3 regions of the Paenibacillus sp. FSL R5-0473 genome follow, and region 3 is predicted to be linked to each of the others. Evidence: a T-box and tRNA genes for the amino acid it is inferred to sense, from the RefSeq annotation. Region 3 holds a T-box; the other regions hold tRNA genes.

Region 1 (7,281 bases), 4.6 Mb from region 3:
CGCGAAGTCATTGAGCGGGTGTTGTCGGAACATCTTGGGCGTTCGGCACGATTGGTGACGATGATGCTCAAAGATTGGACCGGAGCAATGGAGGGAGCTTCTGAAGCGCCAAAGGAGGACTTTAAGCTTGAACCTGAGCATGAAGACGGCGGTTCAGGCAACAAACAGCCTTGGATTGATGAAGCCATCCAGCTCTTTGGTGAGGATCTTGTAGTGATCAAAGAATAATGCGCATAGCGCGATAACCATAACAAAGGAGATGAACAATTATGAACAACATGAACCAAATGATGAAACAAGTGAAGAAAATGCAGGAGCAAATGCTGAAAGCACAAGAGGAACTGGCGGACAAAACAGTCCAAGGTACTTCTGGTGGCGGTGTAGTGACGGCTGAAGTTAACGGACACAAGAAATTGCTTGCTATCACGATCAAACCTGAAGCGGTAGATCCGGAAGATGTTGAAATGTTGCAGGATCTCGTTATGACAGCTGTTAATGATGCTATGGCCAAAGCCGATGAGATTGCCAACAAGGATATGGGCAAGTTCACAGGCGGCATGAATATTCCGGGATTATTTTAATTAAAAAATTGATCCTGTCAAAGGAGACACAATCGATTGTATTATCCCGAACCAATAGCCAAGCTGATTGATGCCTTCACCCGGTTGCCGGGTGTGGGTCCCAAGACGGCAGCGCGTTTAGCTTTTCATGTGCTTAACATGAAGGAAGATGACGTTATCGATTTTGCCAAAGCGCTCGTTAGTGTGAAGCGTAATCTTCATTACTGTTCTGTATGTTGTAATATTACTGATACGGACCCATGTCGCATCTGTCAGGATAAGTCCAGGGATGTATCTGTTATCTGTGTAGTTCAGGATTCGAAAGATCTGGTGGCCATGGAGCGCACCAAGGAATTCGATGGGTACTATCATGTGTTACAGGGCGCGATTTCACCTATGGAGGGAATTGGCCCAGACGATATTCGTTTGAAGGAACTCCTGGTTCGATTAAGTGATGAACGTATAAAAGAGATCATCTTGGCAACGAACCCCAACATTGAGGGTGAGGCTACAGCGATGTATATCTCCCGGTTGGTGCGTCCGTTTGAGATCAGTGTGACTCGTATTGCGCATGGATTGCCTGTAGGTGGCGATCTTGAGTATGCGGATGAAGTGACCCTTTCCAAAGCGTTGGAAGGTCGCAGGGAGATGCGTTAGTGTGATCGATTTGTATTACGTAGCGGACTTCCTTGGAAACTTCGGATGCTAAATAAGTTTCGATATGCAAAGAGAGCCTTAGGGCTCTCTTTTTTTTATGGAAAAAATGAATGCCCGAGTTCTAAGTTTGTCCTTTCCCTGATAAGTATGAGAATATGCTGTGCTGATCAGGAGGGGGAGAGATTATGTTTTTGTGGCGAAACACACGGAACTCGGTAGAGAAACACAACAGAATGTTGAAGGAACTTGAGGCGGATCAGATCTATGCAGATATTCAGATGGCTAAGCAGGAATGGGAACGGGCTATGAGACAGTTTGAAGATGCACAGGGACAGGATGAGATTGATTATGCTATTTATGTATTGGAGGCAGCTGAGCGGAAGTACCAGATCCACTTGAGAAGAGCAAAGCGAGCCAGAGCTAATGATGATGTTACATCACAGCGAGGGGTTAGTATGTAGAGTCACGTTTACATTAAACACGGAGGTGAAACATATGAAGAGTATTATACTGGGAAGTGTATTGGTTATATCGTTACTGGGGCTTATCGTTATTTTATTCAGAAAGCGGATAGGGTTATCGTTTTTCACGTCATTTGGAATTCATCTGGTGCTGGCTGCAGTAGGGATATATATCGTGAATTATTCCGGCTGGATTACAGGAACCTACATCCCGCTGAACCCTGCAACGATAGGGACTGTAACTGTTTTGGGATTGCCAGGTGTGGGGCTATTATTAGGGCTGAAAATTTCTTTGTTCGGATAGTTGACTCGCAGGATATTTATATGGTACATTATATCTCGTTGCTTTGCTTGCTTGGTTAGATGCTTTAGATGAAATCAAGGAGTTCATTACGAACTTCGAAAAATAATTTCAAAAAAACACTTGACCAAAACAAACGAAGTATGATATATTATAAAAGTCGCCGCTGAGAGAAAATGGTGACGAAAAAACGAGTTTGATCTTTGAAAACTGAACAACGAGTGAGTAAACATTCTGCTTGCAGAATGAACGCAAAAGTTTGAGACAAGCCTTGGCTTGAATCGACTGGAGCACAATTGAGATTTTTAATCTCGTCAGATTCAAAATGAGCTTATCGCTCTTTTCAATACTTTATTGGAGAGTTTGATCCTGGCTCAGGACGAACGCTGGCGGCATGCCTAATACATGCAAGTCGAGCGGACTTGAAGAGAAGCTTGCTTCTCTGATAGTTAGCGGCGGACGGGTGAGTAACACGTAGGCAACCTGCCCTCAAGTTTGGGACAACTACCGGAAACGGTAGCTAATACCGAATAATTGTTTTCTTCGCCTGAAGGAAACTGGAAAGACGGAGCAATCTGTCACTTGGGGATGGGCCTGCGGCGCATTAGCTAGTTGGTGAGGTAACGGCTCACCAAGGCGACGATGCGTAGCCGACCTGAGAGGGTGATCGGCCACACTGGGACTGAGACACGGCCCAGACTCCTACGGGAGGCAGCAGTAGGGAATCTTCCGCAATGGGCGAAAGCCTGACGGAGCAATGCCGCGTGAGTGATGAAGGTTTTCGGATCGTAAAGCTCTGTTGCCAGGGAAGAACGCTTGGGAGAGTAACTGCTCTCAAGGTGACGGTACCTGAGAAGAAAGCCCCGGCTAACTACGTGCCAGCAGCCGCGGTAATACGTAGGGGGCAAGCGTTGTCCGGAATTATTGGGCGTAAAGCGCGCGCAGGCGGTCATTTAAGTCTGGTGTTTAATCCCGGGGCTCAACCCCGGATCGCACTGGAAACTGGGTGACTTGAGTGCAGAAGAGGAGAGTGGAATTCCACGTGTAGCGGTGAAATGCGTAGATATGTGGAGGAACACCAGTGGCGAAGGCGACTCTCTGGGCTGTAACTGACGCTGAGGCGCGAAAGCGTGGGGAGCAAACAGGATTAGATACCCTGGTAGTCCACGCCGTAAACGATGAGTGCTAGGTGTTAGGGGTTTCGATACCCTTGGTGCCGAAGTTAACACATTAAGCACTCCGCCTGGGGAGTACGGTCGCAAGACTGAAACTCAAAGGAATTGACGGGGACCCGCACAAGCAGTGGAGTATGTGGTTTAATTCGAAGCAACGCGAAGAACCTTACCAGGTCTTGACATCTGAATGACCGGTGCAGAGATGTACCTTTTCTTCGGAACATTCAAGACAGGTGGTGCATGGTTGTCGTCAGCTCGTGTCGTGAGATGTTGGGTTAAGTCCCGCAACGAGCGCAACCCTTATATTTAGTTGCCAGCACTTCGGGTGGGCACTCTAGATAGACTGCCGGTGACAAACCGGAGGAAGGTGGGGATGACGTCAAATCATCATGCCCCTTATGACCTGGGCTACACACGTACTACAATGGCCGGTACAACGGGCTGCGAAATCGCGAGATGGAGCCAATCCCAACAAAGCCGGTCTCAGTTCGGATTGCAGGCTGCAACTCGCCTGCATGAAGTCGGAATTGCTAGTAATCGCGGATCAGCATGCCGCGGTGAATACGTTCCCGGGTCTTGTACACACCGCCCGTCACACCACGAGAGTTTATAACACCCGAAGTCGGTGGGGTAACCGCAAGGAGCCAGCCGCCGAAGGTGGGATAGATGATTGGGGTGAAGTCGTAACAAGGTAGCCGTATCGGAAGGTGCGGCTGGATCACCTCCTTTCTATGGAGAATCGTTTCCCGAGTGGAAACATTCAAATACAAAATCTAGCCAGGTCGGCTAGTTACTCACTCGTTGCTCAGTTTTGAGAGCTTAAACTCTCAAACGTTTGGTGGCGATAGCGAAGGGGTTCCACACGTTCCCATCCCGAACACGACCGTTAAGCCCTTCAGCGTCGATGGTACTTGGACCGCAGGGTCCTGGGAGAGTAGAACGCCGCCAAGCGTAACCCATTTTGGGTTCAAATAGTATATGTAATGTGGGCCCTTAGCTCAGTTGGTTAGAGCGCACCTCTGATAAGGGTGAGGCCGGTGGTTCGAGTCCACCAGGGCCCACCATCTATACCTTTAAACTTTATATGGGGCCATAGCTCAGCTGGGAGAGCGCCTGCCTTGCAAGCAGGAGGTCAGCGGTTCGATCCCGCTTGGCTCCACCAAAATGATTTACAAGTTTGTTCTTTGAAAACTAGATATCGAAACGAAACAAACGCGAATTAGAACATTCCTTTTTAGCTGAACTTGTGTTAAACAAGTTTCAATAAAAACGGTAGTCAAATTGCTTTTGTGATGGTATCGGGTGAGAGCGACTTTTGGCTTTGCGCAAGCAAAACAAGGGAAGCGAGCGACCGAAACCGGAACAAAATGGTTAAGCTACTAAGAGCACACGGAGGATGCCTAGGCGCTAGGAGCCGATGAAGGACGTGGCGAACAACGAAACTGCCTCGGGGAGCTGTAAGCAAGCTTTGATCCGGGGGTGTCCGAATGGGGAAACCCAGCTGGGGTAATTTCCAGTTACTCATAACTGAATACATAGGTTATGTAGAGGCATACCAGGGGAACTGAAACATCTAAGTACCCTGAGGAAGAGAAAACAATAGTGATTCCGTCAGTAGCGGCGAGCGAACGCGGAGAAGCCCAAACCAGAGAGCTTGCTCTTTGGGGTTGTGGGACGTCTCACATGGAGTTACAAAGGAACCGGTTAAGCGAAGAGGTCTGGAAAGGCCCGCCAAAGAAGGTAAAAGCCCTGTAGTTGAAAGTCTGTTCCCTCCGAGACGGATCCCGAGTAGTGCGGGGCACGTGAAACCCCGTATGAATCCGGCAGGACCATCTGCCAAGGCTAAATACTTCCTAGCGACCGATAGTGAAGCAGTACCGTGAGGGAAAGGTGAAAAGCACCCCGGAAGGGGAGTGAAATAGAACCTGAAACCGTGTGCTTACAAAAAGTCAGAGCCCGTTTTAGGGGTGATGGCGTGCCTTTTGTAGAATGAACCGGCGAGTTACGTTCCCGTGCAAGGTTAAGGTGAAGAGCCGGAGCCGCAGCGAAAGCGAGTCTGAATAGGGCGATGTAGTACGTGGACGTAGACCCGAAACCGGGTGATCTACCCCTGTCCAGGGTGAAGGTGCGGTAACACGCACTGGAGGCCCGAACCCACGCATGTTGAAAAATGCGGGGATGAGGTGGGGGTAGCGGAGAAATTCCAATCGAACTCGGAGATAGCTGGTTCTCCCCGAAATAGCTTTAGGGCTAGCCTCGGAAAACAGAGTCGTGGAGGTAGAGCACTGATTGGGTGCGGGGCCCGCAAGGGTTACCAAGCTCAGTCAAACTCCGAATGCCATAGACTTACTTCCGGGAGTCAGACAGTGAGTGCTAAGATCCATTGTCAAAAGGGAAACAGCCCAGACCATCAGCTAAGGTCCCCAAGTGTGTGTTAAGTGGGAAAGGATGTGGAGTTGCACAGACAACCAGGATGTTGGCTTAGAAGCAGCCACCATTGAAAGAGTGCGTAATAGCTCACTGGTCGAGTGACTCTGCGCCGAAAATGTAACGGGGCTAAACACACCACCGAAGCTATGGCTTGATGCTTTGCATCAGGGGTAGGGGAGCGTTGTATAAGGGTTGAAGGTGTACCGTAAGGAGCGCTGGACATTATACAAGTGAGAATGCCGGTATGAGTAACGAAAAGATCAGTGAGAATCTGATCCGCCGAAAGCCTAAGGGTTCCTGAGGAAGGCTCGTCCGCTCAGGGTAAGTCGGGACCTAAGGCGAGGCCGAAAGGCGTAGTCGAAGGACAACAGGTCGAAATTCCTGTACCACCGTAAGCCGTTATGAGCAATGGGGGGACGCAGTAGGGTAGTGACGCGGACTGATGGATGTCCGTCTAAGCAGTAAGGCTGATGTGTAGGCAAATCCGCACATTGTAAGGCTGAGCTGTGATGGGGAGCGAAAATTATAGTAGCGAAGGTCATGATCTCACACTGCCAAGAAAAGCCTCTAGCCAGGTGATGGTGCCCGTACCGCAAACCGACACAGGTAGGCGAGAAGAGTATTCTAAGGCGCGCGGAAGAACTCTCGTTAAGGAACTCGGCAAAATGACCCCGTAACTTCGGGAGAAGGGGTGCCCCGGTAGTGTGAATAGCACGAGGGGGCCGCAGTGAAAAGGCCCAAGCGACTGTTTAGCAAAAACACAGGTCTGTGCGAAGCCGTAAGGCGAAGTATACGGGCTGACGCCTGCCCGGTGCTGGAAGGTTAAGGGGAGTGGTTAGGAGCAATCCGAAGCTGTGAACCGAAGCCCCAGTAAACGGCGGCCGTAACTATAACGGTCCTAAGGTAGCGAAATTCCTTGTCAGGTAAATTCTGACCCGCACGAATGGCGTAACGACTTGGGCGCTGTCTCAACGAGAGATCCGGTGAAATTTTAATACCTGTGAAGATGCAGGTTACCCGCGACAAGACGGAAAGACCCCATGGAGCTTTACTGCAGCTTGATATTGAATTTGGGTACGATCTGTACAGGATAGGTGGGAGCCTTTGAAACGTGAGCGCCAGCTTGCGTGGAGGCAACGTTGGGATACCACCCTGATCGTATCTAGGTTCTAACCTGGTACCGTAATCCGGTGCGGGGACAGTGTCAGGTGGGCAGTTTGACTGGGGCGGTCGCCTCCTAAAGAGTAACGGAGGCGCCCAAAGGTTCCCTCAGAATGGTTGGAAATCATTCGAAGAGTGCAAAGGCATAAGGGAGCTTGACTGCGAGACCTACAAGTCGAGCAGGGACGAAAGTCGGGCTTAGTGATCCGGTGGTACCGCATGGAAGGGCCATCGCTCAACGGATAAAAGCTACCCTGGGGATAACAGGCTTATCTCCCCCAAGAGTCCACATCGACGGGGAGGTTTGGCACCTCGATGTCGGCTCATCGCATCCTGGGGCTGAAGTAGGTCCCAAGGGTTGGGCTGTTCGCCCATTAAAGCGGTACGCGAGCTGGGTTCAGAACGTCGTGAGACAGTTCGGTCCCTATCTGTCGTGGGCGTAGGAAATTTGAGAGGAGCTGTCCTTAGTACGAGAGGACCGGGATGGACGTACCGCTGGTGTACCAGTTGTTCCGCCAGGAGCACCGCTGGGTAGC
Region 2 (7,281 bases), 5.6 Mb from region 3:
TAGCTGGCATGCGTAAAAGAGTAACGGACCATAACGAACGTTAAATTGTGCGCTCTTCACTATACAATAGCTGCTGCGTCTTAGAGGCAGCTCATCCACAAAGATAAACAGAAGAGCCAAGACCTCCCTATTTGGATAGTAAAGGGGTCTTGGCTCTTTTTTTAAATAAACCTGTATTATACTTTACATAAATTATTATATAAAATAACTGCTGATTATTTCGTTAAATAAAATAAAAAAGCCTCTGCATCTGCAAAGGCTCTTTCATTACATTCTGTAAGCGGGTGATGGGAATCGAACCCACGCTATTAGCTTGGAAGGCTAAAGTTCTACCATTGAACTACACCCGCGTAAACAAAAATCGGGATGACACGATTTGAACATGCGACCCCCTGGTCCCAAACCAGGTGCTCTACCAAGCTGAGCTACATCCCGATACTAAAAAAATAATGGCGCGCCCTGAGAGATTCGAACTCCCGGCCTTTTGATTCGTAGTCAAACGCTCTATCCAGCTGAGCTAAGGGCGCAAAAATATTGGAGCGGAAGACGGGAATCGAACCCGCGACCCTCGCCTTGGCAAGGCGATGCTCTACCGCTGAGCCACTTCCGCAAATAAAGGATGCGCGTGGAGGGACTTGAACCCCCACGTCAAAGACGCTAGATCCTAAGTCTAGTGCGTCTGCCAATTCCGCCACACGCGCATATGATGGTGAGTCATGAAGGGCTCGAACCTTCGACACCCTGATTAAAAGTCAGGTGCTCTACCAACTGAGCTAATGACTCATACTAAAATGGCTGGGGATATAGGATTTGAACCTATGCATGACGGAGTCAAAGTCCGTTGCCTTACCGCTTGGCTAATCCCCAATAAAAATATGGTGGAGGCTGAGGGGATCGAACCCCCGACCCTCTGCTTGTAAGGCAGATGCTCTCCCAGCTGAGCTAAGCCTCCAACTATATGACCCGTAGGGGATTCGAACCCCTGTTACCTCCGTGAAAGGGAGGTGTCTTAACCCCTTGACCAACGGGCCCCATTTCCAAAGCTCTCAACCGGGATCGAACCGGTGACCTCATCCTTACCATGGATGCACTCTACCTACTGAGCTATGAGAGCAAATGGCTCCCCGAACAGGGCTCGAACCTGTGACAACTCGATTAACAGTCGAGTGCTCTACCAACTGAGCTATCAGGGAATATATGCATTTGCAGGGCAAATGCAATTCATCGTACAACGTCCACATGCAGAGCCTGTTTTCTATGTATGATGAAAGAGTTCGCTTGGCGGCGTCCTACTCTCCCAGGACCCTGCGGTCCAAGTACCATCGGCGCTAGAGGGCTTAACGGTCGTGTTCGGGATGGGTACGTGTGGAACCCCTCCGCCATCGCCACCAAACGCATAGCTTAGCTTACATTCAGAGATCGTTCTCTGAAAACTAGATTCGAAACGAAACACGCGAATTACAACTTGCTATTGGATAAGCCCTCGACCGATTAGTACTGGTCAGCTCCATGCATTGCTGCACTTCCACCCCCAGCCTATCTACCTCGTCGTCTTCAAGGGGTCTTACATACTGGGAAATCTCATCTTGAGGGGGGCTTCACGCTTAGATGCTTTCAGCGTTTATCCCGTCCGTACATAGCTACCCAGCGGTGCTCCTGGCGGAACAACTGGTACACCAGCGGTACGTCCATCCCGGTCCTCTCGTACTAAGGACAGCTCCTCTCAAATTTCCTACGCCCACGACAGATAGGGACCGAACTGTCTCACGACGTTCTGAACCCAGCTCGCGTACCGCTTTAATGGGCGAACAGCCCAACCCTTGGGACCTACTTCAGCCCCAGGATGCGATGAGCCGACATCGAGGTGCCAAACCTCCCCGTCGATGTGGACTCTTGGGGGAGATAAGCCTGTTATCCCCAGGGTAGCTTTTATCCGTTGAGCGATGGCCCTTCCATGCGGTACCACCGGATCACTAAGCCCGACTTTCGTCCCTGCTCGACTTGTAGGTCTCGCAGTCAAGCTCCCTTATGCCTTTGCACTCTTCGAATGATTTCCAACCATTCTGAGGGAACCTTTGGGCGCCTCCGTTACTCTTTAGGAGGCGACCGCCCCAGTCAAACTGCCCACCTGACACTGTCCCCGCACCGGATTACGGTACCAGGTTAGAACCTAGATACGATCAGGGTGGTATCCCAACGTTGCCTCCACGCAAGCTGGCGCTCACGTTTCAAAGGCTCCCACCTATCCTGTACAGATCGTACCCAAATTCAATATCAAGCTGCAGTAAAGCTCCATGGGGTCTTTCCGTCTTGTCGCGGGTAACCTGCATCTTCACAGGTATTAAAATTTCACCGGATCTCTCGTTGAGACAGCGCCCAAGTCGTTACGCCATTCGTGCGGGTCAGAATTTACCTGACAAGGAATTTCGCTACCTTAGGACCGTTATAGTTACGGCCGCCGTTTACTGGGGCTTCGGTTCACAGCTTCGGATTGCTCCTAACCACTCCCCTTAACCTTCCAGCACCGGGCAGGCGTCAGCCCGTATACTTCGCCTTACGGCTTCGCACAGACCTGTGTTTTTGCTAAACAGTCGCTTGGGCCTTTTCACTGCGGCCCCCTCGTGCTATTCACACTACCGGGGCACCCCTTCTCCCGAAGTTACGGGGTCATTTTGCCGAGTTCCTTAACGAGAGTTCTTCCGCGCGCCTTAGAATACTCTTCTCGCCTACCTGTGTCGGTTTGCGGTACGGGCACCATCACCTGGCTAGAGGCTTTTCTTGGCAGTGTGAGATCATGACCTTCGCTACTATAATTTTCGCTCCCCATCACAGCTCAGCCTTACAATGTGCGGATTTGCCTACACATCAGCCTCACTGCTTAGACGGACATCCATCAGTCCGCGTCACTACCCTACTGCGTCCCCCCATTGCTCATAACGGCTTACGGTGGTACAGGAATTTCGACCTGTTGTCCTTCGACTACGCCTTTCGGCCTCGCCTTAGGTCCCGACTTACCCTGAGCGGACGAGCCTTCCTCAGGAACCCTTAGGCTTTCGGCGGATCAGATTCTCACTGATCTTTTCGTTACTCATACCGGCATTCTCACTTGTATAATGTCCAGCGCTCCTTACGGTACACCTTCAACCCTTATACAACGCTCCCCTACCCCTGATGCAAAGCATCAAGCCATAGCTTCGGTGGTGTGTTTAGCCCCGTTACATTTTCGGCGCAGAGTCACTCGACCAGTGAGCTATTACGCACTCTTTCAATGATGGCTGCTTCTAAGCCAACATCCTGGTTGTCTGTGCAACTCCACATCCTTTCCCACTTAACACACACTTGGGGACCTTAGCTGATGGTCTGGGCTGTTTCCCTTTTGACAATGGATCTTAGCACTCACTGTCTGACTCCCGGAAGTAAGTCTATGGCATTCGGAGTTTGACTGAGCTTGGTAACCCTTGCGGGCCCCGCACCCAATCAGTGCTCTACCTCCACGACTCTGTTTTCCGAGGCTAGCCCTAAAGCTATTTCGGGGAGAACCAGCTATCTCCGAGTTCGATTGGAATTTCTCCGCTACCCCCACCTCATCCCCGCATTTTTCAACATGCGTGGGTTCGGGCCTCCAGTGCGTGTTACCGCACCTTCACCCTGGACAGGGGTAGATCACCCGGTTTCGGGTCTACGTCCACGTACTACATCGCCCTATTCAGACTCGCTTTCGCTGCGGCTCCGGCTCTTCACCTTAACCTTGCACGGGAACGTAACTCGCCGGTTCATTCTACAAAAGGCACGCCATCACCCCTAAAACGGGCTCTGACTTTTTGTAAGCACACGGTTTCAGGTTCTATTTCACTCCCCTTCCGGGGTGCTTTTCACCTTTCCCTCACGGTACTGCTTCACTATCGGTCGCTAGGAAGTATTTAGCCTTGGCAGATGGTCCTGCCGGATTCATACGGGGTTTCACGTGCCCCGCACTACTCGGGATCCGTCTCGGAGGGAACCAACTTTCAACTACAGGGCTTTTACCTTCTTTGGCGGGCCTTTCCAGACCTCTTCGCTTAACCGGTTCCTTTGTAACTCCATGTGAGACGTCCCACAACCCCAAAGAGCAAGCTCTCTGGTTTGGGCTTCTCCGCGTTCGCTCGCCGCTACTGACGGAATCACTATTGTTTTCTCTTCCTCAGGGTACTTAGATGTTTCAGTTCCCCTGGTATGCCTCACACTAACCTATGTATTCAGTTAGGTGTAACTGGAAATTACCCCAGCTGGGTTTCCCCATTCGGACACCCCCGGATCAAAGCTTGCTTACAGCTCCCCGAGGCAGTTTCGTTGTTCGCCACGTCCTTCATCGGCTCCTAGCGCCTAGGCATCCTCCGTGTGCTCTTAGTAGCTTAACCATTTTGTTCCGGTTTCGGTCGCTCGCTTCCCTTGTTTTGCTTGCGCAAAGCCAAAAGTCGCTCTCACCCGATACCATCACAAAAGCAATTTAACTACCTTTATACACTTGACTTGTTTGCACAAGTTCAGCTTAAAGGAATGTTCTAATTCGCGTTTGTTTCGTTTCGATATCTAGTTTTCAAAGAACAAACTTGTAAAACTTTTTTTTGGTGGAGCCAAGCGGGATCGAACCGCTGACCTCCTGCTTGCAAGGCAGGCGCTCTCCCAGCTGAGCTATGGCCCCATATAAAGTTTAAAGGTATAGATGGTGGGCCCTGGTGGACTCGAACCACCGGCCTCACCCTTATCAGAGGTGCGCTCTAACCAACTGAGCTAAGGGCCCACATTACATATACTATTCGAACCCAAAATGGGTTACGCTTGGCGGCGTTCTACTCTCCCAGGACCCTGCGGTCCAAGTACCATCGACGCTGAAGGGCTTAACGGTCGTGTTCGGGATGGGAACGTGTGGAACCCCTTCGCTATCGCCACCAAACGTTTGAGAGTTTGAGCTCTCAAAACTGAGCAACGAGTGAGTTGCTTGTGCTCTTCATTTCATCCACACCGAAGTGACGGACCGAAATGAATCGCTGTTGCAGGTTCTAAGAACCTGCTTATTTGAATGTTTCCGTTGCAGGAAACGATTCTCCATAGAAAGGAGGTGATCCAGCCGCACCTTCCGATACGGCTACCTTGTTACGACTTCACCCCAATCATCTATCCCACCTTCGGCGGCTGGCTCCTTGCGGTTACCCCACCGACTTCGGGTGTTATAAACTCTCGTGGTGTGACGGGCGGTGTGTACAAGACCCGGGAACGTATTCACCGCGGCATGCTGATCCGCGATTACTAGCAATTCCGACTTCATGCAGGCGAGTTGCAGCCTGCAATCCGAACTGAGACCGGCTTTGTTGGGATTGGCTCCATCTCGCGATTTCGCAGCCCGTTGTACCGGCCATTGTAGTACGTGTGTAGCCCAGGTCATAAGGGGCATGATGATTTGACGTCATCCCCACCTTCCTCCGGTTTGTCACCGGCAGTCTATCTAGAGTGCCCACCCGAAGTGCTGGCAACTAAATATAAGGGTTGCGCTCGTTGCGGGACTTAACCCAACATCTCACGACACGAGCTGACGACAACCATGCACCACCTGTCTTGAATGTTCCGAAGAAAAGGTACATCTCTGCACCGGTCATTCAGATGTCAAGACCTGGTAAGGTTCTTCGCGTTGCTTCGAATTAAACCACATACTCCACTGCTTGTGCGGGTCCCCGTCAATTCCTTTGAGTTTCAGTCTTGCGACCGTACTCCCCAGGCGGAGTGCTTAATGTGTTAACTTCGGCACCAAGGGTATCGAAACCCCTAACACCTAGCACTCATCGTTTACGGCGTGGACTACCAGGGTATCTAATCCTGTTTGCTCCCCACGCTTTCGCGCCTCAGCGTCAGTTACAGCCCAGAGAGTCGCCTTCGCCACTGGTGTTCCTCCACATATCTACGCATTTCACCGCTACACGTGGAATTCCACTCTCCTCTTCTGCACTCAAGTCACCCAGTTTCCAGTGCGATCCGGGGTTGAGCCCCGGGATTAAACACCAGACTTAAATGACCGCCTGCGCGCGCTTTACGCCCAATAATTCCGGACAACGCTTGCCCCCTACGTATTACCGCGGCTGCTGGCACGTAGTTAGCCGGGGCTTTCTTCTCAGGTACCGTCACCTTGAGAGCAGTTACTCTCCCAAGCGTTCTTCCCTGGCAACAGAGCTTTACGATCCGAAAACCTTCATCACTCACGCGGCATTGCTCCGTCAGGCTTTCGCCCATTGCGGAAGATTCCCTACTGCTGCCTCCCGTAGGAGTCTGGGCCGTGTCTCAGTCCCAGTGTGGCCGATCACCCTCTCAGGTCGGCTACGCATCGTCGCCTTGGTGAGCCGTTACCTCACCAACTAGCTAATGCGCCGCAGGCCCATCCCCAAGTGACAGATTGCTCCGTCTTTCCAGTTCCCTTCAGGCGAAGAAAACAATTATTCGGTATTAGCTACCGTTTCCGGTAGTTGTCCCAAACTTGAGGGCAGGTTGCCTACGTGTTACTCACCCGTCCGCCGCTAACCATCCGAGAAGCAAGCTTCTCTTCAAGTCCGCTCGACTTGCATGTATTAGGCATGCCGCCAGCGTTCGTCCTGAGCCAGGATCAAACTCTCCAATAAAGTATTGAAAAGAGCGATAAGCTCATTTTGAATCTGACGAGATTAAAAATCTCATTTGTGCTCCAGTCGATTCAAGCCAAGGCTTGTTTCAAACTTTCGCGTTCATTCTGCAAGCAGAATGTTAACTCACTCGTTGTTCAGTTTTCAAAGATCAAACATTCAATTTAGTGCTGTTTTTCATATTGTCGTCGTTTCAGCGGCGACTTTTATAATATATCATGTTGAAGTTCTCTTTGCAAGCATTATTTTTTCAATTATTTTCAATCGCTTTATTTTCATGCTTGTTTCCGTGAACCGCTCCTAAAAAAGGAACGAAAATTAATTTACCATATGAAATTAGAAAGGTCAACCCTTTTTCGACAAAAAGTATGAACCCCTCAGCAATTTCACATTCTCATAGTTCAGAGGTACAGCACCCGCTATGAAGAGCCGCACCTCCCTTCCACTACTGTAAATCGAATATATGACCAGCTTTAGCATTATGGCTTCGACTTTTTCAGCTTCCCACCTCTGGCGTACTTGGACAACTCTTTTGGCGGGGCAAAGCGTGCATACATGCGGAACACAGTCTTATATCGGCTCGCGATAGCATATTTGATCTCTTGGTCAAGACGATTATCACTTAGATCGAAAAGCA
Region 3 (7,281 bases):
TGCCTCTGCGGCTCGTTTGTTTATACTCTATATTCTGTCCTAATTGAATGGGACATGCTCCGAATTACGCTTCGATGTAAATACCGATCGATTTGCCTCCGGCTTCAACGCGTTCCATGGACTCATTCGAGCCAAATGTAACTTCGGTTACGAGAACATTTTCACGCAACACATCATCAAACGCCTGAATAGCTTCCTGAAGGGATGCATCCACATCCAGTGTCAAACGTACTCTTTTCTCAATCGGCAGATCCAGACGTTTCCGGGTATCCTGCACAGCACGAACCACTTCACGGACCCAACCTTCCTGTTCCAAGGCTGGCGTGATTTCGGTATTGAGTGCAACCGTCAGACCGTAACCTGATGCTGAAGCAAAGCCAGATTTGGCCTGTTTATCAACCAATAATTCTTCGCTCGTCACTTGCAGCTCTTCGCCTTCTGGAGAAACGATGTTCAGCACACCCTCCGAAACCACTTTACGCGTCTCATCAGCCGACATTCCTTTGAAGAAGTTTTGCAGGAACCCTACGTTTTTACCGTATTTCTTACCTGCGACCTTCAGGTTCAGCTTCAATGTAAAGTCAACGAATTCCGCATCATTATGCTCCGTACGGATTCCTTTTACATTGATCTCTTCTTTGATGATCTCTTCATAACTTGTCAGGTCAAAGCCTTTATCCAGGGAAACGATCAATTCGGACAGTGGCTGACGTGTCTTAATGCCTGTTTCGTTACGAACGTTACGGGCAAGTTCAACCACGCGGCGAGCCGTCTCCATATCCTGTTCCAGTCCTGCATCAATCAGCGCTTCATTAGCTACCGGATAGTCTTCCATGTGCACACTCTCACCTGTTGCAAGGTTCAGATAGATGTCTTCTGCCAGCATCGGTGTGAACGGAGCAACCAACTTCGCAGTAGTCACCAGTACCTCAGTCAATGTGCGGTAAGCGTCCAATTTATCGTCTGTCAGGCCACTTCCCCAGAAACGGTCGCGGGAACGACGGATGTACCAGTTACTCAACTCATCAACAAATGCTTCAATCGCTTTGGAAGAGTTCAGATAGTCGTTAACCAGCAGCGCTTTTTCTACAACCAGGATCAGGCTGTTCAGTCTCGACAGAATCCAGCGATCCAGCTTGTGTGCGGACAGTTGGAACGGGTGCTCCTGTGGATCAAATCCATCAATGGTAGCATAAAGCGTCAGAAATGCATGGGTGTTAACCAGCGTATCCACCATTTTGGATTTGGCTTCCCCTACGATACCTTTGGAGAAACGTTTGCTGTTCCACGGTGCACTGTCAGACAACAAAGCCCAGCGGAATGCATCTGTACCGTATTCTTCAATTACTTCCCAAGGATCGATAACGTTACCTTTGGATTTGGACATCTTCTGTCCGTTCTCGTCAAGAACGTGTCCTGTAGCCATAACCGCTTTGTAAGGCGCTTTGCCTGTCAAAAGGGTGGAAACCGCCAGCAAGCTGTAGAACCAGCCACGTGTCTGGTCAATCCCTTCACAGATCATATCCGCAGGGTACTGCTGTTCGAATACTTCTTTATTTTCAAATGGATAGTGCTGCTGGGCAAACGGCATGGAGCCGCTGTCGAACCAGACATCGATCACTTCCGGTGTACGTTTCATCTCATATTTGCCACAAGAGCTCATGACTTTAACGTCATCCACATATGGTTTATGCAATTCAAGATTCTCTGGCACATCACCTACCGCACGAGCACGCAATTCTGCAATGCTGTGTGGTGCAAATTGTTCGCCAGTCTCCTCACACACCCAGATGTTCAGCGGAGTTCCCCAATAACGATCACGGCTGATGTTCCAATCCACCAGATCCTCAAGGAATTTCCCGAAGCGACCTTCACGAACGTGACCTGGGTACCAATCCACTTCACTGTTGTTGGCAATCAATTGGTCCTTGATGGCTGTCGTTTGGATAAACCAACTGTCCATTGCATAGTACAGAAGTGGTGTATCACAACGCCAGCAGAACGGATAGCTGTGCTCATATTTTTCTTTGCTGAACAAACGCCCATGCTCAGACAGATATCGCACGATATCAATATCACAATCCTTCACGAAACGTCCGGCAAAGTCAGTAACCTCAGCGACAAATTTACCTTCCAAGTCCACCATGTTCACAAAGCTGATCCCATTCTCACGGCATACACGGTAGTCATCTTCACCATGGGCAGGAGCCATGTGTACGATACCCGTACCACTTGCATCCGTTACAAAGCTTGCACCCAGAATGATGTTAGCCTTCTCAGCCTGTACGTAGTTGAACGGAGGATCATACGTTTTGCCAACGAGGTCGGCACCTTTCAGTGCACCAATGATTTCATACTCACCCTTGGTATCTTTCATCACTTTTTCAACCAGATTGGTTGCCATGATGTACACTTCATCACCTTGACGAACACGGGAGTAGTCCATATCCGGATTCACGGCAAGTGCAACGTGTGAAGGCAGTGTCCAAGGTGTTGTCGTCCAAGCCAGTACAAATTCTCCGCTGTCATTCAGTTTGAATTTCGCTGTAGCGCTTAGGTCTTTGACGTCTTTGTACCCTTGTGCAACTTCATGGGAACTCAGTGTTGTCTGACAAGAAGGACAATACGGGCTCACACGGTGACCACGATACAACAGGCCTTTCTCATGAATTGTCGCCAGGATGTTCCATACACTCTCGATATAGTTGTTATCAAGGGTGATATACGGGTTATTCATATCCGTCCAATATCCGATGCCTTCTGTCAGATCACGCCATTGTTGCTCGTATTCGAATACGCTCGCTTTACATTCGTTAATGAATTTCTCCACGCCGTAATCTTCGATTTCCCACTTGTGGGAGATACCAAGCTTTTTCTGTACACCCAGTTCTACAGGCAGACCATGTGTATCCCAACCCGCTTTACGAACAACACGGTAACCCTTCATCGTGTTATACCGTCCAACAAAATCCTTGATTACCCGTCCCAGTACGTGACCGATATGTGGTTTACCGTTTGCTGTAGGTGGCCCTTCATAAAATACGAAGTTTGGCTTGCCCTCCCGGTTTTCGATGGATCTTTTGAATGTATTCTCCGTTTTCCATTTATCTAACACGCGTAATTCTCTGGCACGTGCCTTCTCTTTGACGTCAACTCGTTGCATGATGATTATCTTCCCTTTCTTTGGTTGGATTGTGGACCGTCCACAAAAAGCGTTTCAATCCCCCTAAATCCCCCTTGCCAAGGGAGACCCCATAGGCGCTCCGCCCTCTGGACACCCGGGATGGGTTGTCGGTGGGGGATCGGTGGCGCTTATGGGCGAGGGGTGGATGTGCGTAGTGGCGGCCATTTTGCGACTGTTCCCTGCATGAACGCCGCATGGCCTTACCACGAGGCGGGTGTTGCCGGGTGCTTCACTTTCCCGGCGGGTGGGCTCTCTCCCTGAGGTCCCTTCGGGCCTCATGGGCGTTCGCCTTTTTTGGACACAAAAAAGCCCCGTCCCTGGAAAGGGACGAGGCTATACTCGCGTTACCACCCTAATTCTGTTCATCACAAACCACATCCAGGCAAGCCTGGGTATGCTCTGTCATCAACAGCGCTTATGCCCCGCTATACTACCGCAGGGTGCCGTTATAACGTACGGCTTACGGTTCGGCTTACACACGGCAATCAAGATCACCGCTTCAGCGTCACTTCTCCGGGGAGATATTCGGCTATAACTCATCCATTGGTTTGCACCAACCACCAACTCTCTGAGGGATGAGATCATAACGTACTGAACCCGTCATGGAATCACTATTCATTATGAATATAGTTATAGCCTCTTTGCAGACAAAAGTCAACCAGGCGACAGACTAATAAATTTCTTTCATCTCCCGCTCACGGTCACGCACTTCCTGCTCCCGGCTCTCCAGTACTTCCCAACCATCCTGAGTCAACAGTTCAAGCTGCGCTTCAACAAGCGTGCGGAAACGGGCACGATAAATCGAGGCCTGCTTTTTCAGTTCTTCCACTTCCAAAGCAATTTTGCGAGATTTGCCCAACGATTCGTTCACGATCCGGTCTGCATTTTTCTCTGCTTCCTTCACGATCAACTGCGCTTCTTTCTTCGCATTACCCTTCACATCATCAGCAGCTTCCTGCGCAATGATGATCGTTTTGCTAAGCGTCTCTTCAATTGTAGAAAAATGATCCAGTTTCTCCTGAACGGACAGCAACTGATTGCTCAGCTCTTTGTTCTCGCGAATGACGCCTTCGTAATCTTTGATGACTTGATCCAGGAATTCATTGACTTCATCCTCGTCATACCCGCGCAAACGTCGGGAAAATTCCTTGTTGTGTATGTCCAGCGGCGTTAATGGCATGCTGTCCACCTCCTGTTAAAGTTCCTTCCCGTCCAGAGAAGGTTTGCAGCATATGGGTACCACCCAAGGGGCCGTATCGTTGATGCCTAACCTTGGCAACGTATACGGAATGCAGGATCAAAATTACATCCTCCAACGTTCATGTAAAGCTTTGACTTAATGTTTATCGGATACACCGCGTATTTTCTACACCTTTATGATAAACATTTCGACAAGAAAGCGGATTTTCCTGCAACAGACTCAGGCAAATTTGCCAATTTTCACTCGGCAACGGCCTTTTTTGGTCATCCCATCCTGTTCCATAACCTTGAAACGGCCAAATCCCTGAATGGATACGACATCACCCGCTTTTAGCGATTTGGAGGGATCTTCCTCAACCTTCCAGTTCACTCGGCAACGACCAGCTTTGATCGGTACCAACACTTTACTGCGGCTAAGCCGATACACATCTGCGCAGATTCCATCCAAACGAAGAGAAGCGACCGTAATGTCCATCGTCTCCAGTTTACTCTCTGACCATCGCATCTGATCCAAAGGAAGTAACTCTGTGAACACATGTAACCGATGCACCTGATTCAGTTGAAGCGATAAAAAAGCGCCGGTTTCCGCCGCCACCACTGTATGGCAACCGTCCTCCAGCACTTGGATATCCCCGATCTTTCCACGTTTCATCCCAAGCCCGAGCAGGGAACCCATATAGTCCCCATGCTCCAGCTCCGAGATTTTCTGATCATCAGACGTAATACTGAGCACCTGCATACCCATATCCTCATCATCCAGATACATATAATCAGGTGCAACCAGCGCACGCTTGCGTTCAGCAGCCTCGTAACCACCATCCAGACGAATCTGAACGTCGTTACGGCGATTGGCAAGAGTCTGTAATATAAAAACCTGTCTTGGATCAAGAAAGTCAGTTAGCTTCATGTCATGATACTTACCCGCCTGCTCAACCCAATCCGAAGCCTTATCTACAAAATCCCGCTCATCATGGCTAAAATGTTCGTAAATTTCACCGCTCATCTATGTCACCCTACCCTAATATGCAAAATACCGGAGTATGGAGATTAGCCCATTAAGCGCAAGTTGCAGAACGATCAGCGCCACAATCGGGGAAATATCCAGCACACCGAACAAAGGCGGTATAAATCGGCGAAACGGTCTTAGATATGGTTCCACTAATTTGCCCAGCCATTCACCGATGAAGCTTTCCCGCGCATTGGGAAGCCAAGACATCAATATGTAGACAATGACCATGTAAAAGTAAATCTGGTATAACGTGTACAACACGCTTTCAATCTGATACAAAAGTGGCTCACCTCATTCTGTTATAATCTTGCTCGCTGTCAGCCAGTATTTCCGTAATTGATCCCTGAATTTCAACCGTATCTGGCGTACAGAGAAAAATGTTTCCGCCGATTTTGGAAATACCGCCACCCAATGCATATACCGTGCCACTCAAAAAATCAATAACGCGCAGCGCTTGGTCCTGGCGAATTCGTTGCAGATTCACCACAACGGTACGATGCGAACGCAGATGGTCGGCAATTTCCTGAGCCTCGTCATAAGAACGCGGTTCATACAGGACAACTTTAACATTTTTCTGGGAATGAATGCTCACCACATTATTCCCCCTTTGGTTTCTACGTTTATCGAGACTGGAGGTTTCAGCTTCCTGATGTTCAGCCTCATTTTCCTCCTGCGCAGCCATTCGTTCACGTTCCACAATCTCTTCCTCTTCCTGAAGTCCGAGGAAATTCATAAATTTATTCATTACGCCCATCGTGAACCCTCCTCTTTTCCTACGAGAATCGATCCTAGCCGTACCCAGGTTGCACCTTCTTCAATGGCCACTTCAAAATCATTGGACATCCCCATCGACAGCTCAGTCAATGGCTCTGCTGTAAGGGCTTGTCCATTCAATTGATCTCTCAGCTCACGCAATCCACGAAATACGGGACGCGTCAGCTCCGGATCTTCCTCATGAGGTGCCATAGTCATTAGGCCAACGACCTTGAGATTGTTGAACGAACGAATATCACGCAAAAAAGAACTTGCCTGTTCAGGCTGTAATCCATACTTGCTCTCTTCACCCGAAATATTCACCTGCAAAAACGTTTCCACTTGGATGCCAAGTGAAGCTGCTTTTTTATCCAACTCCTTCGCCAATGACAAACGATCCAGTGAATGTATGTAACGAAACTTGCCAATCACGTCTTTCACCTTGTTTGTCTGCAAATGACCGATAAAGTGCCAGGTACCCTGCTGACCAAAAGCTTCCCATTTGGCCTGTGCATCCTGCCACCGGTTTTCTCCAATATGCTCAAGACCATGATCCAGCACCGATCCCGTTGTTTCAAGTGAGACATATTTCGTGACCGCAATCACATTCACATCATCACGATGACGGTTACTGCGCCGACATGCATCCTCGATCTTCTGATTTACCTGTTGTATACGCTCCTCCAATGACACAGAGGGTCACCTCTCTTCCAGCCCAATCCAACTCGCCATCCGCCCTGTAACACCATTTTCCTTCCGATAGGAGAAAAATAGTTCGGGATGACAACTTGTACACCATGTTGTACATTCGATATGATCCGGCATTATTCCTGCTTTCATCATAATGTGTCGATTACATTCTTTCAAGTTTAACATCGTTTTACCGTTATTCACGGCTCGATATGCTTGTTTAGAAGCAGAATCCTCGTATTTATCATTAACCGGGGAATCATCAAACCAAACCCGTACATGCTGCATGACCGCCTCATCCACTTCATAACAGCAATCCCCAATCGACGGACCGATTGCAGCTCGAATGTCCTGCCTACGGCTGCCATACTCCCGTTCCATCGTCTCCACCATGGATACAGCGATACCCGCAACTGTACCTTTCCAGCCGGCATGAGCAAGACCT

What was found. A T-box is a leader RNA that pairs with one kind of tRNA and senses whether it is charged. The one in region 3 lies ahead of ileS (isoleucine--tRNA ligase), so its partner is inferred to be a tRNA-Ile.
Region 1: it encodes a tRNA-Ile, which carries the amino acid that the T-box ahead of ileS (isoleucine--tRNA ligase) is inferred to sense. The anticodon was not compared.
Region 2: it encodes a tRNA-Ile, which carries the amino acid that the T-box ahead of ileS (isoleucine--tRNA ligase) is inferred to sense. The anticodon was not compared.

The regions. Positions count from the first base shown of each region.
Region 1 covers NZ_JBBORL010000001.1:5,773,702-5,780,982, reverse strand. The annotation lists gene dnaX (DNA polymerase III subunit gamma/tau) at 1-228, shown strand, start outside; gene MKY28_RS25470 (YbaB/EbfC family nucleoid-associated protein) at 270-581, shown strand; gene recR (recombination mediator RecR) at 618-1,217, shown strand; gene MKY28_RS25460 (DUF2508 family protein) at 1,451-1,678, shown strand; gene MKY28_RS25455 (pro-sigmaK processing inhibitor BofA family protein) at 1,713-1,982, shown strand; rRNA gene MKY28_RS25450 (16S ribosomal RNA) at 2,331-3,883, shown strand; rRNA gene rrf (5S ribosomal RNA) at 3,989-4,105, shown strand; tRNA gene MKY28_RS25440 (tRNA-Ile) at 4,142-4,218, shown strand; tRNA gene MKY28_RS25435 (tRNA-Ala) at 4,241-4,316, shown strand; rRNA gene MKY28_RS25430 (23S ribosomal RNA) at 4,524-7,281, shown strand, end outside.
Region 2 covers NZ_JBBORL010000001.1:6,813,667-6,820,947, reverse strand. The annotation lists gene MKY28_RS29960 (WGxxGxxG family protein) at 1-44, shown strand, start outside; tRNA gene MKY28_RS29955 (tRNA-Gly) at 280-350, opposite strand; tRNA gene MKY28_RS29950 (tRNA-Pro) at 362-435, opposite strand; tRNA gene MKY28_RS29945 (tRNA-Arg) at 451-527, opposite strand; tRNA gene MKY28_RS29940 (tRNA-Gly) at 536-610, opposite strand; tRNA gene MKY28_RS29935 (tRNA-Leu) at 621-701, opposite strand; tRNA gene MKY28_RS29930 (tRNA-Lys) at 708-783, opposite strand; tRNA gene MKY28_RS29925 (tRNA-Gln) at 793-867, opposite strand; tRNA gene MKY28_RS29920 (tRNA-Val) at 877-952, opposite strand; tRNA gene MKY28_RS29915 (tRNA-Glu) at 960-1,031, opposite strand; tRNA gene MKY28_RS29910 (tRNA-Thr) at 1,042-1,114, opposite strand; tRNA gene MKY28_RS29905 (tRNA-Asn) at 1,118-1,193, opposite strand; rRNA gene rrf (5S ribosomal RNA) at 1,277-1,393, opposite strand; rRNA gene MKY28_RS29895 (23S ribosomal RNA) at 1,472-4,397, opposite strand; tRNA gene MKY28_RS29890 (tRNA-Ala) at 4,606-4,681, opposite strand; tRNA gene MKY28_RS29885 (tRNA-Ile) at 4,704-4,780, opposite strand; rRNA gene rrf (5S ribosomal RNA) at 4,817-4,933, opposite strand; rRNA gene MKY28_RS29875 (16S ribosomal RNA) at 5,092-6,644, opposite strand; gene MKY28_RS29870 (hypothetical protein) at 7,124-7,281, opposite strand, start outside.
Region 3 covers NZ_JBBORL010000001.1:1,181,761-1,189,041, reverse strand. The annotation lists gene ileS (isoleucine--tRNA ligase) at 65-3,163, opposite strand; T-box leader at 3,505-3,797, opposite strand; gene MKY28_RS05120 (DivIVA domain-containing protein) at 3,855-4,364, opposite strand; gene MKY28_RS05115 (YlmH family RNA-binding protein) at 4,605-5,387, opposite strand; gene MKY28_RS05110 (YggT family protein) at 5,403-5,672, opposite strand; gene MKY28_RS05105 (cell division protein SepF) at 5,680-6,147, opposite strand; gene MKY28_RS05100 (YggS family pyridoxal phosphate-dependent enzyme) at 6,138-6,839, opposite strand; gene pgeF (peptidoglycan editing factor PgeF) at 6,846-7,281, opposite strand, start outside.